2 regions of the Pseudovibrio sp. FO-BEG1 genome follow, and region 1 is predicted to be linked to the other one. Evidence: riboswitches for the same ligand, from Rfam matches in the RefSeq annotation. Region 1 holds a riboswitch; the other holds the start of a gene.

The links. A riboswitch is a leader RNA that binds a small molecule or an ion and turns the genes downstream of it on or off. The one in region 1 is predicted to bind cobalamin.
Region 2: linked by a shared signal. The riboswitch ahead of cobU (bifunctional adenosylcobinamide kinase/adenosylcobinamide-phosphate guanylyltransferase) and the one ahead of PSE_RS21095 (energy-coupling factor ABC transporter permease) in region 1 are both predicted to bind cobalamin.

What each region holds. Positions count from the first base shown of each region.
Region 1 covers NC_016642.1:4,687,336-4,692,051, forward strand. Annotated here, with positions in the region: gene ettA (energy-dependent translational throttle protein EttA) at 1-444, opposite strand, end outside; gene PSE_RS21095 (energy-coupling factor ABC transporter permease) at 668-1,333, opposite strand; cobalamin riboswitch at 1,368-1,579, opposite strand; gene PSE_RS21100 (hypothetical protein) at 1,936-2,751, opposite strand; gene PSE_RS21105 (EAL domain-containing protein) at 3,177-4,716, shown strand, end outside.
Region 2 covers NC_016642.1:3,813,324-3,818,039, forward strand. Annotated here, with positions in the region: gene cobN (cobaltochelatase subunit CobN) at 1-203, opposite strand, end outside; gene cobW (cobalamin biosynthesis protein CobW) at 203-1,375, opposite strand; gene cobU (bifunctional adenosylcobinamide kinase/adenosylcobinamide-phosphate guanylyltransferase) at 1,372-1,932, opposite strand; cobalamin riboswitch at 2,068-2,288, opposite strand; tRNA gene PSE_RS17060 (tRNA-Asn) at 2,537-2,611, shown strand; gene PSE_RS27395 (hypothetical protein) at 2,714-2,863, shown strand; gene PSE_RS17065 (hypothetical protein) at 3,322-4,011, shown strand; gene PSE_RS17070 (cysteine synthase A) at 4,259-4,716, shown strand, end outside.

The DNA of each region.
Region 1 (4,716 bases):
AGGGCAGCGCAGCGCTTCCATTGCCATCTCAACCTGGCTTTCCAGGTTCCACAGATCCTGAGCGTCGATCTCGTCCTGAAGCTGAGCACCTTCCTCGGCAGTCTCATCCGAGTAGTTCATCATCAGCTCATTGTAACGGTCCAGCTTTGCCTGCTTGTGCGCAACGCCTTCCATCACGTTTTCAAAGACGGTCTTGTCCGGGTCCAGATGTGGTTCCTGCGGCAGGTAACCAACCTTGGCACCTTCAGCAGCCCATGCTTCACCGGTGTACTCTTTATCCAGACCAGCCATGATCTTCAAAAGAGTGGACTTACCTGCACCGTTAGGACCAAGGATACCGATTTTCGCATCCGGGTAGAAAGACAGGTGAATGTTGTCGAGTACTTTTTTAGCACCGTAGGCCTTGGAGACCCCGTGCATGTGATAGATGAACTGGCGCGCCATGGACTGCCTGCATCTCCTGATCTGTGTAAACTAAGAATTCTCTGGGAAGCACTCATAGTGGAAGCTGCGCCACGGGGCAATCCATAACACTTCAGCGAAGATCAAATCCGCCGCTTTTTTCTTCCAAAATCAGGATTTTTGCAAAGCCGCCAGCTTCGCGAAAGCAAGAAAAAGGGCAGCAAGTAAAAACCGCTGCCCCTGCTAAAAGTAAACTCGTAGAAACTTAACCCATCTTCAGCTGCGGAACCACGGTAAGATTCCGAACCACGGCATTGTCTTCAATGGCCTTCAGGCCCTTCACAGCAAGGAAGGTCACAATAGGCTCAAAGACAACAATTGCCAGATAAGACAAGGCAAACTGCGCCCACGCCGTAAACGGTGTTGCCACTTCGCCAATCATCAGCCAGAAGCCAACCATACCAGTCACACCAGCATAGTACATAGCATCCAGCTTCAGGATCTGAGCAAAGCTCAGACGTTTGGTCAGGTCTTTGTCAAACAGCTGCTTACCGCCCAGATAATGAACGGAAATCAGCGGCAGCATCAAAGACAGGCTGTTCACGCCGAGGTGGTACATGTCCTGCGGATCAAAAGCGAGTGCCTGAAACAACAGGCCGATCGCAAACCCTAGCAGAACAGGCGTAAAGCCGAGTGTCAGATACATCGCCATCGCCCCAATAAAATGAAGCTCGGATGGCCCGACAGACATATGGAAACTCTGCATGAAAATGGAGAAGAAACCAGCAGCCAAAAGTGTTTTCAGCGGAGTAAGCGGCTCTTTCAGAAATTCAGAGATCTGCTCTTTGCAGCCCCAAACAAAAACGCCGACGGCACCTGCATTGGCAGCGATAACCTTGGCCGCAGAAACGTAACCCGGTTCAATATGCATTTAATATGCTCCTCTTCGCACCCACCGTGCGGTTTGAGTTTATGTTGTGTCGGGCAGGTTTCCTGGCTCATGGCTTTTGCATCACTCGCCTTCCCAGAGATCATCTCCAGTGGCTTTTATGAGGAACGCACCACGTAACAGTTGCGGGGGCAGCTGCGGCTCGGGCCCATCTTTGGTCATCCCTACCGCATTCCCTTTTCATCCAAGAAGCTTGGCTTCTATAGAACCCAACAGCCGGAATATCGTAAATTCCAGGAGAAGACACAACTAGAAATAAGAGGAGGTTGGGAAAACGCTCAACTCCTGAGATTTTTACTCAGAAGAAGCCACTGCAAGCTGCAGGCAAAAAAAGAGGCGTGTACCCGGTGGTACACGCCTTTAAGAAAGTTGACACTCCCCCATCCGAGTGCCAGCCGAAGCTGCATTTAGAGATATCAGAGTGCTCCATCCCTTCATTGATCTTCATCAAAATAAATAAAATTACTTCTGAAACAGCAGATATTATTCATTGTTGCAAAACTAGTCAGTCCTTCAATCGATTAAAACTAGAACAACTCAAATATATCTCTGAGAGACCTCAACGAAAGTCTCAGTATTTTCTACTAATTCTTACTCAGGCTGGTCACGGAGGGAGCCTGCCACGAAAACTTCCTGAGCCAATGTCTCTCTGGTGAAATCACAAAGCTCCAAGAATCAACCTTTCCGGAGACCTTATCTGGAGTTGTGCCGGAGGCTTCTTGTACCCCACTCTGGCCAGACGCAATCTGAATTTTCAAAGTGCCCACGCCTTTCCCTGCCAGCTGCAATAGCCCCAGATCTGTCTGTGTACGGCCCAGAAAGACTGTGGGGGCTGCGCCAATCCGATCCCAGATCGCACGCGCCAACTCCAAAGACGGGGTTTCACTAGAAGTCGCTGACACTTCAATAACCCTGAAACGTGGCAAACCATAGTTCAGCTCCACCATGGTGCGATCCACTTCATGATCACCAAAGCTCAGCACCCAGATTTCAAAGTGATGTTCTTTCAGGAAACCCACCAGTTCCTTCAAAGGCTGATAGGCGAACTCCCGATACTTGGCACCAACTGCTTTCGGCCCATTGAGAGACAAATGAGCTCGCACGCTTTCGCTGTAGTCAGCGAAACTGCCAAGATCTCCGTCAGCATTGGGTGGCACGACTTTATTGTCAGCGCTCTGTACAGCGGCGCTCCACAATGCACCATCGCCCACAAGCACGGCAACTCGGTCTTCCAGTGCCACAAACTCCGGGCTTTCCGTCCGCCCCATGCGCTCAATGCTCTCGATAATCCCGTGACGTGCTGAGGTGGAACTCCAGCTTGGCAGGATATTATCCCGCTCACCACCGGTTGGCTGCATGACTGAAACTGCGGAGTATAAAAACAAGCTGGACCACTGCATCGCTCAAGATCACCCAGAAGCTGTTCAAGCAAGATGGAGACCTACAATGCACATCAATTGCCCATAAAAAATGAACTAAATGCAGTTGTGAAAAGAGAAGAGAATCATGATTGACGGGCGGAATCTCTTTTCTCTCAACTTGAAGACAAATACGAGTATTCACGTATATAAGTAATTTCAATCACCGAAACTTTTACTTACAATTTTCATCAATTTGCTTTGAAAGCGTCAGATAAACGTCATATACGCCTCTCTTTTCGATACTTTTTAGGATGAAACCCTCAACTCCCTAGAATTCTTAATAAATGCGCAACAATTTCAAACAATTATGCCCAAGAATTTCTTGGGGTACCCAAATGCATTTCCGAGCCCTTTTACTTCCAGTATTGCTCTTACTTACGCTGATTGGTTTATCGTTACACTTCATGTCGGTGTCTTCGTATGCGTCAATTTTTGATCCAGCGAACACCAGCCTTCAAGGCTCGTTAAATCAGGCAGAACTCCTGACACAGCAGCAGAACCTATGGACCATTTTGTCCGTGGGATTATTTGCGCTTGGTGTTCTTGGAATACTTGTCGTGTATTCCAGCCTGTTCATTCAGGAACGTATGCGGGCGTCCCGCTTCTTCAACCGCGCATTGCTTCTGATCGTAATCAGCTCTGCTGCATGCTTGTTGATTGACACCACTCTGAACCTGCCGGATGTCACAGCGCAGCTGACCCTTTGGCAGTCAGAGGTCGAGTTCATCCCTCAGAGCGAGGTCCATGCAGCCGCAATCCACGCCGCAATGGCCGCTATGATTGCAGTGATCGCATACTTGCCCCTGTCACATCAGCTCACACTCCGCGCAACCATCATCCTTGCACTCACAGTTGGTACTGTTATCTACCCGGCTTACTTGAAAGGTGTACAAGGGCTGCTGTTACATCCAATCAGCCAAGGCACTGTTCTTTCAGTAGGTTTTGAGCAGATCGGCGGAGGGACTGTCGTCACCCTACTGGCAACCTTTGTGGCATTCTCCGGTATTTTCGTCACCGGCATCAAGAACTCGCCTGCCCTGCCTGAGTACATCCTGCGCAATACACAAAACTACAACGTGCTGCAGATCAAAGCTGGTGCAGCTCTCATGGCTGTCGGTGGCATTGGTTTTTCAGTTGGCAACACAAGCATTTACTCTGGTGAGCTGGGCGCTGCGATCTACAACGTTCTGGTCGCTGCGGGCATCTCTGTTACCTTGGGTGTTCTCTTTGGCTTCTTTGCGCCAAGAAAGGTAATGTATCCAACCATTCTGCTGAGCCTGATCGGCGGTCTTGCATCGGCACTTGGAAATGCGCAACACCTGACGATCGAAGGCGTAGCAGCCCTATCACTCGTGGCCTCCGCCCTTTCAGTCACAGCTGCCCGCATTGTCTTCATCCGGACCAAAACCCACAAAGTCACGATCTACTACACGAGCCTCGGAATCGGCTCATTAGTGGGCCTCTTTGGCTACACTCTGGCACTTCCATCAGATAATGTTCTGGCGGGCTGGACCTTCGACAACTTCGTTCTCCAAGCCGTTGGCGCTTCTTTGACGACCCTTTGGGCCTTTATGACGGGTCTGATCCTTTTCTCAGTCTTCAAATACTCTGGCATGTTCCAGAAAGCAGATGAGATTGATCTGAACGATTCTCCAATCGTCAGCACCATCAGCCAGATGGAGAACCTGATCGGCAAACTGGTCTGGCATGATGCCAAGCTGGACGAGCGTCTGCCTGTTCGCGATACGGACCCGCAAGAACGCCTCGCCTCCCTCTTCAACTCATTCCTCGATAAGCTCCAGAGCGATGAGAAACGGCGGAAAATCAGCGAAACTTCAGACAGTAAGCAGCAGGAAGAACTCAGCAAACTCGCCACATTTGCCGAAGGTGCATTCGAAGGTCTCGCCATCTCAACTGATGGTATCATCGTCGAATGTAACCACG
Region 2 (4,716 bases), 870 kb from region 1:
AGGTCAACAGAGTACGGATGGGACAGCGCCAGAAAACTGGCAAGCCGCAGGGAGTAGCCCTCATGCTGGGCATGGGCGGCCGCAAGGCCAGCAAGCTCTGTGTCCGCTGCGCTTAAAAACACAACATCCGCAGGCGTCTGCCCCAGATCGACAGCCTCTTCTCCATCATCCAATCGGCGTGATTGCCCGACAAGTACGTGCATCAGGCAGAAACCAACTCAAATTCACTCAGCGCAGCATTCACGCTATGCTTGTCCAATCCTGCAAGACCAATCACAACCAGCTTGGAATGGCTTTCACTGCCAGCCGCAAACCAGGCTTCCACACGTGGGCCAACCGCCTGCACCAGCACCGGCGCCACTTTGCCTTCCACCACCACACTGCCTTTAATCCGCAGCACGCCGGAAACCTTCATGGCCGCCTCCACCTGAGCTTTCACCTCCTCAATGGAGGCAAACCGGCGGGTTGGCAGCACAAAACTCTCAAAGTCATCATGGGAATGATCGTGATGATGATGGTGGTGGTCGTGGTCGTGGTCGTGGTCGTGGTCGTGGTCGTGGTCGTGGTCGTGGTCGTGGTCGTGGTCGTGGTCGTGGTCGTGGTCGTGGTCGTGGTCGTGAGCATGCTGCGCTTCATGATGAGAAAGACGCAAGTCCATATCATCCTCTGCCCCGGCATCCCGGCCCAGCAGAACATCCAGTGCCAGCTCACCATGAGAGGTAGCCACAATCTCAACCCCATCGCGCAAACGGCCATTGATGGTTGCCTTCACCGCAGCAAGCTCTTCATCAGTCAAAAGATCTGCTTTGGAAAGCACAACAAGGTCGGCGCAGGTCAGCTGGTCAGCAAACAGCTCTTCTACCGGGCTTTCATGGTCCAGCGCCTCATCTGCAGCACGCTGCGCCGCAACCGCCTCTTCATCAGAGGCTACCTTGCCAGCAGCAACTGCTGGCGCATCCACCACAGTCACCACACTATCGACGGTGACGCGCGGTTTCACGGAAGGCCAATTAAATGCCCGCACCAAAGGCTGCGGCAAAGCCAGACCAGAGGTCTCAATCACGATCACATCCGGTACTTGCTCCCGCTCCAGAAGCATTTCCATGGTTGGCAGAAAATCATCCGCCACCGTACAGCAGATGCAGCCATTGGCCAGCTCCACCACTTCCTCAGCTGAACAATCCGGATCAGCACAACCATTGACCAGCGATCCATCAAAGCCCATCTCGCCAAACTCGTTGACGATGAGCGCAATGCGCTTGTCCTGCGCTTTCATCAAAAGACTGCGGACCAATGTGGTTTTTCCGGCACCCAGAAAACCAGTGATAATGACAGCAGGAATTTTTTTAGAAGGGGCAGCAAAAGAAACAGTCATAGGGAAATCTCCGGAAAAACAGCAGGCTTCAGCTGCAACGGTTGACCGGCAGCAACAAACATCACGTAGTGGCAAAACTCAGCGATACGCTGGTTGAGGCGCCCGGCCTCATCACGAAAGGCGCGGGCCATGGCGTTTTCAGGCACAATGCCCATGCCCACCTCATTGCCAACAAACACAACGGGGCATGGCAGATCGGAGAGCACAGCACGCAGCTGCTCAAGCTCAACGCTCCAGTCCCGCTGGGCATGCATAAGGTTGGAAAGCCAAAGCGTTAGGCAATCAACGAGGATGGCGCACTCCGCATGGGCATGCTCTTTCAGCACGCGCACAAGCTCCAGCGGCTCCTCAACAGTGTCCCAAAGGTCGCCTCGCTGCATCTTATGATGCGCGATACGTTCCTCCATTTCACCATCAAAGGCCTGGCCTGTCGCAATATAAGTCGGGCGTCGCCCGCTGCTTAAAACCAGTTTTTCCGCATATACGCTTTTCCCGGAACGAGCACCGCCCGTTACGAGACAATGGCGAACGCAAAGGTCGCCGCTCTGTTCAGCCATCTGAATTAGCTGATCAGCAAGCGCATGGAAGCCGAAGCTTCACTCAAAGAATATGAAAGTACAGCAGCTGTCTCACACGGAGACAGGGAAATATGTGTCATGAGCACCTCTCGCCGTCCACCCGACAGCAGTCCTATGTCAAATCATATCTCCAGCCGGTCTCCTGGCTTGCGGCTCTGTCGATCACAGCCCCTTCCCAGCCTTAAGAAAGGCCAGTGGGATTATCGCAATGATCTCGCCGCTCACAGTTGCGGGGGCAGCTGCGGCTTACTTCCATATATATGGAACCGCATTCCCGTTTAATCCTTCCGCCTGGAGCCTCGGCACAGACGAAAAGAAACTGGAGTTCTGGGCTTAAGTGTGGGGCGCAATCAGCTCCCCTGTCAATTGTCTTTGTGAGGATTCCAACATCACCGGAAAATCAAACCCGCAAAATCCGCGGTTTTTGGAGATTTCTGGCTAACCCCCTTGGATATCTCAATAAAAAAAACGAGAAACTGTCCACAAATCGAAAAATTCCTAAAAAACGACTTGGCAAACACACCATGCCTCTGTAAAAGCCTCCTCACGCAAACGGCGAGGCAAACTCGCAAGGGTGTCATGATCCCCGGTAGCTCAGTGGTAGAGCAAGCGGCTGTTAACCGCTTGGTCGCTGGTTCGAATCCGGCCCGGGGAGCCATCCTTTTTGAATTTCCCCTCCCCTTTAAATCAGTGTTTCATCTCACAGAATTCGTGCGCGCGCGTCTAACCCTACAATAATAAAAACAGTGGGTAGAAAACCATGTTCACGCGCAGCGAAACCGCAGCACTGGCAAGTGCCGCAGGCCGAAGAAACGGAGTCCATCTGGGTAGAACTCTCTTCCGCACAAAAGCGGAGGCACTCCATTTCGCCGCAAAACTCACCCTGATCCTGCATATGGCAACCAACTAGCCAAGCAACGCCTCCCCAAATTATCGGGGAGTTCATAAGCTGGGAGAGCTGTGCATATCACGCAGCACTTAAAACGCCGCACTACAGGCAGGCGCACCCCACACAAAAGGGGCAGAAATGAAGCGCTGTTGTTTCAAAAACTTAAGCCACTTGAAAAAATAAGTGATTTTTTTGCCAATGAGAGAAACTGAGACATCCATCACAGTTCTCTCCATTTCATATAGCAAATCAACACAATGAAAATTTTATACAATAGCAATTAAATAAGCTGAAAGTATAAATACGCGAAACATAATTTATATACAATTATTATGGCATAGATACTCTAAGTAAATACGTATACCTCTAATGTATCTGGTGCAATTTATCATAGTCACTACTTCGTGATGACTGTGTTATTGCACACAATAAGGCGCCCCCTCTGGGAAAGTTGCTGCGTGAAAGTCAGGGAGCCATCAATGAGTAGTCTGTTTCCGCTGTGCGGTCTGTCGCACGTCTTGAATTTTCGCTTCGCAAAATCTGGTCTTCTTGCCGCCTGTCTCGCTGCGCCGCTCACGCTGGCCGCGCCTGCTCTGGCAGAAACACCTCCTGCAACGGATCCGGTCACACCTTCCGGCCCGCAGCTTATTGATAAGTCCGCGGACGGCAACACCTACGCCATGCCAGAGGACTACCTCGCCGTCACCGTCGCCCCACCACCCAAAGCCCCTTATGCAGACCCGCTGGAAAGCGATCTGTCCATCTGGGTAGGTGAAGTCGAAATTCAGGGCCGCAAAACCCTATGGGTCGAGCTGATCGATCAGCACGGCGAAGTCATTTACAACTCCGAAGTCCAGCAGAACGAAACCCATCTCCTGCCAGATGGCAGGGCCATTGCGGTGACCGTGATGCAGCCAGACAGCCACAGCAAAGCCATGCAGTCGGCTGCTCTGAAGAAGGACCAGTCCCGCGTACCAACGGATGAGCGCTTTGTGGTCACCCGCAAGGAAGCTTTTGCCCCAGCGTTGGATACGCAGGTGAACCTGCTGGAGGTGCAGCCTGTTCCAGAGGAAGTTCATAATTCTTTCATGCTCCGCGCAGGAGAGAATGGTGAAATCCTCTGGAAGGCCACCAAAGACGCCATCTCTTGGCTGGAAAGCAGATCCTGACAGGAACCAGCTGCGCGCAAATCGATACTCTCTCAAATCGCATTTAGCGCGCACATTCGAACCGCACACACCCCGTGAGCAATTTTATTCTCCTACGGAAATCCGAAGAGAATAATATCCTAGTCTAACGCACCCTTTGGCAGCCCATTTCTTGTTCTTGCCGGGCCAGCACAGTAGCGTGGTCTCAAAAGGGGTCGAATACCCGCATTCTGAAATTTATCCTGATACGAGTTATTTGAGAGACACTATGGACACGCGCGCCTCTGCCATCGAAGCTATCGGCAACACCCCCCTCATTCGCCTCAAAGGCCCTTCTGAGCGTACCGGCTGTGAAATCCTCGGCAAAGCTGAGTTCATGAACCCGGGCCAGTCCGTCAAGGACCGCGCTGCGCTCTTCATCATCCGCGATGCCGTCAAACGCGGCACCCTGAAGCCAGGCGGCATCATCGTGGAAGGCACCGCAGGCAACACCGGCATCGGCCTTGCACTGGTCGGCAACGCACTGGGCTACCGCTCTGTCATCGTCATTCCCGAGACCCAGTCTCAGGAAAAGAAAGACATGCTGCGCATTGCAGGTGCTGAGCTGATCGAAGTTCCGGCTGTTCCGTATAAGAACCCGAATAACTACATCAAAGTTTCTCAGCGCATCGCAGAAGAGCTGAACAAGACCCATCCGCAAGGCGCCATCTGGGCCAACCAGTTTGA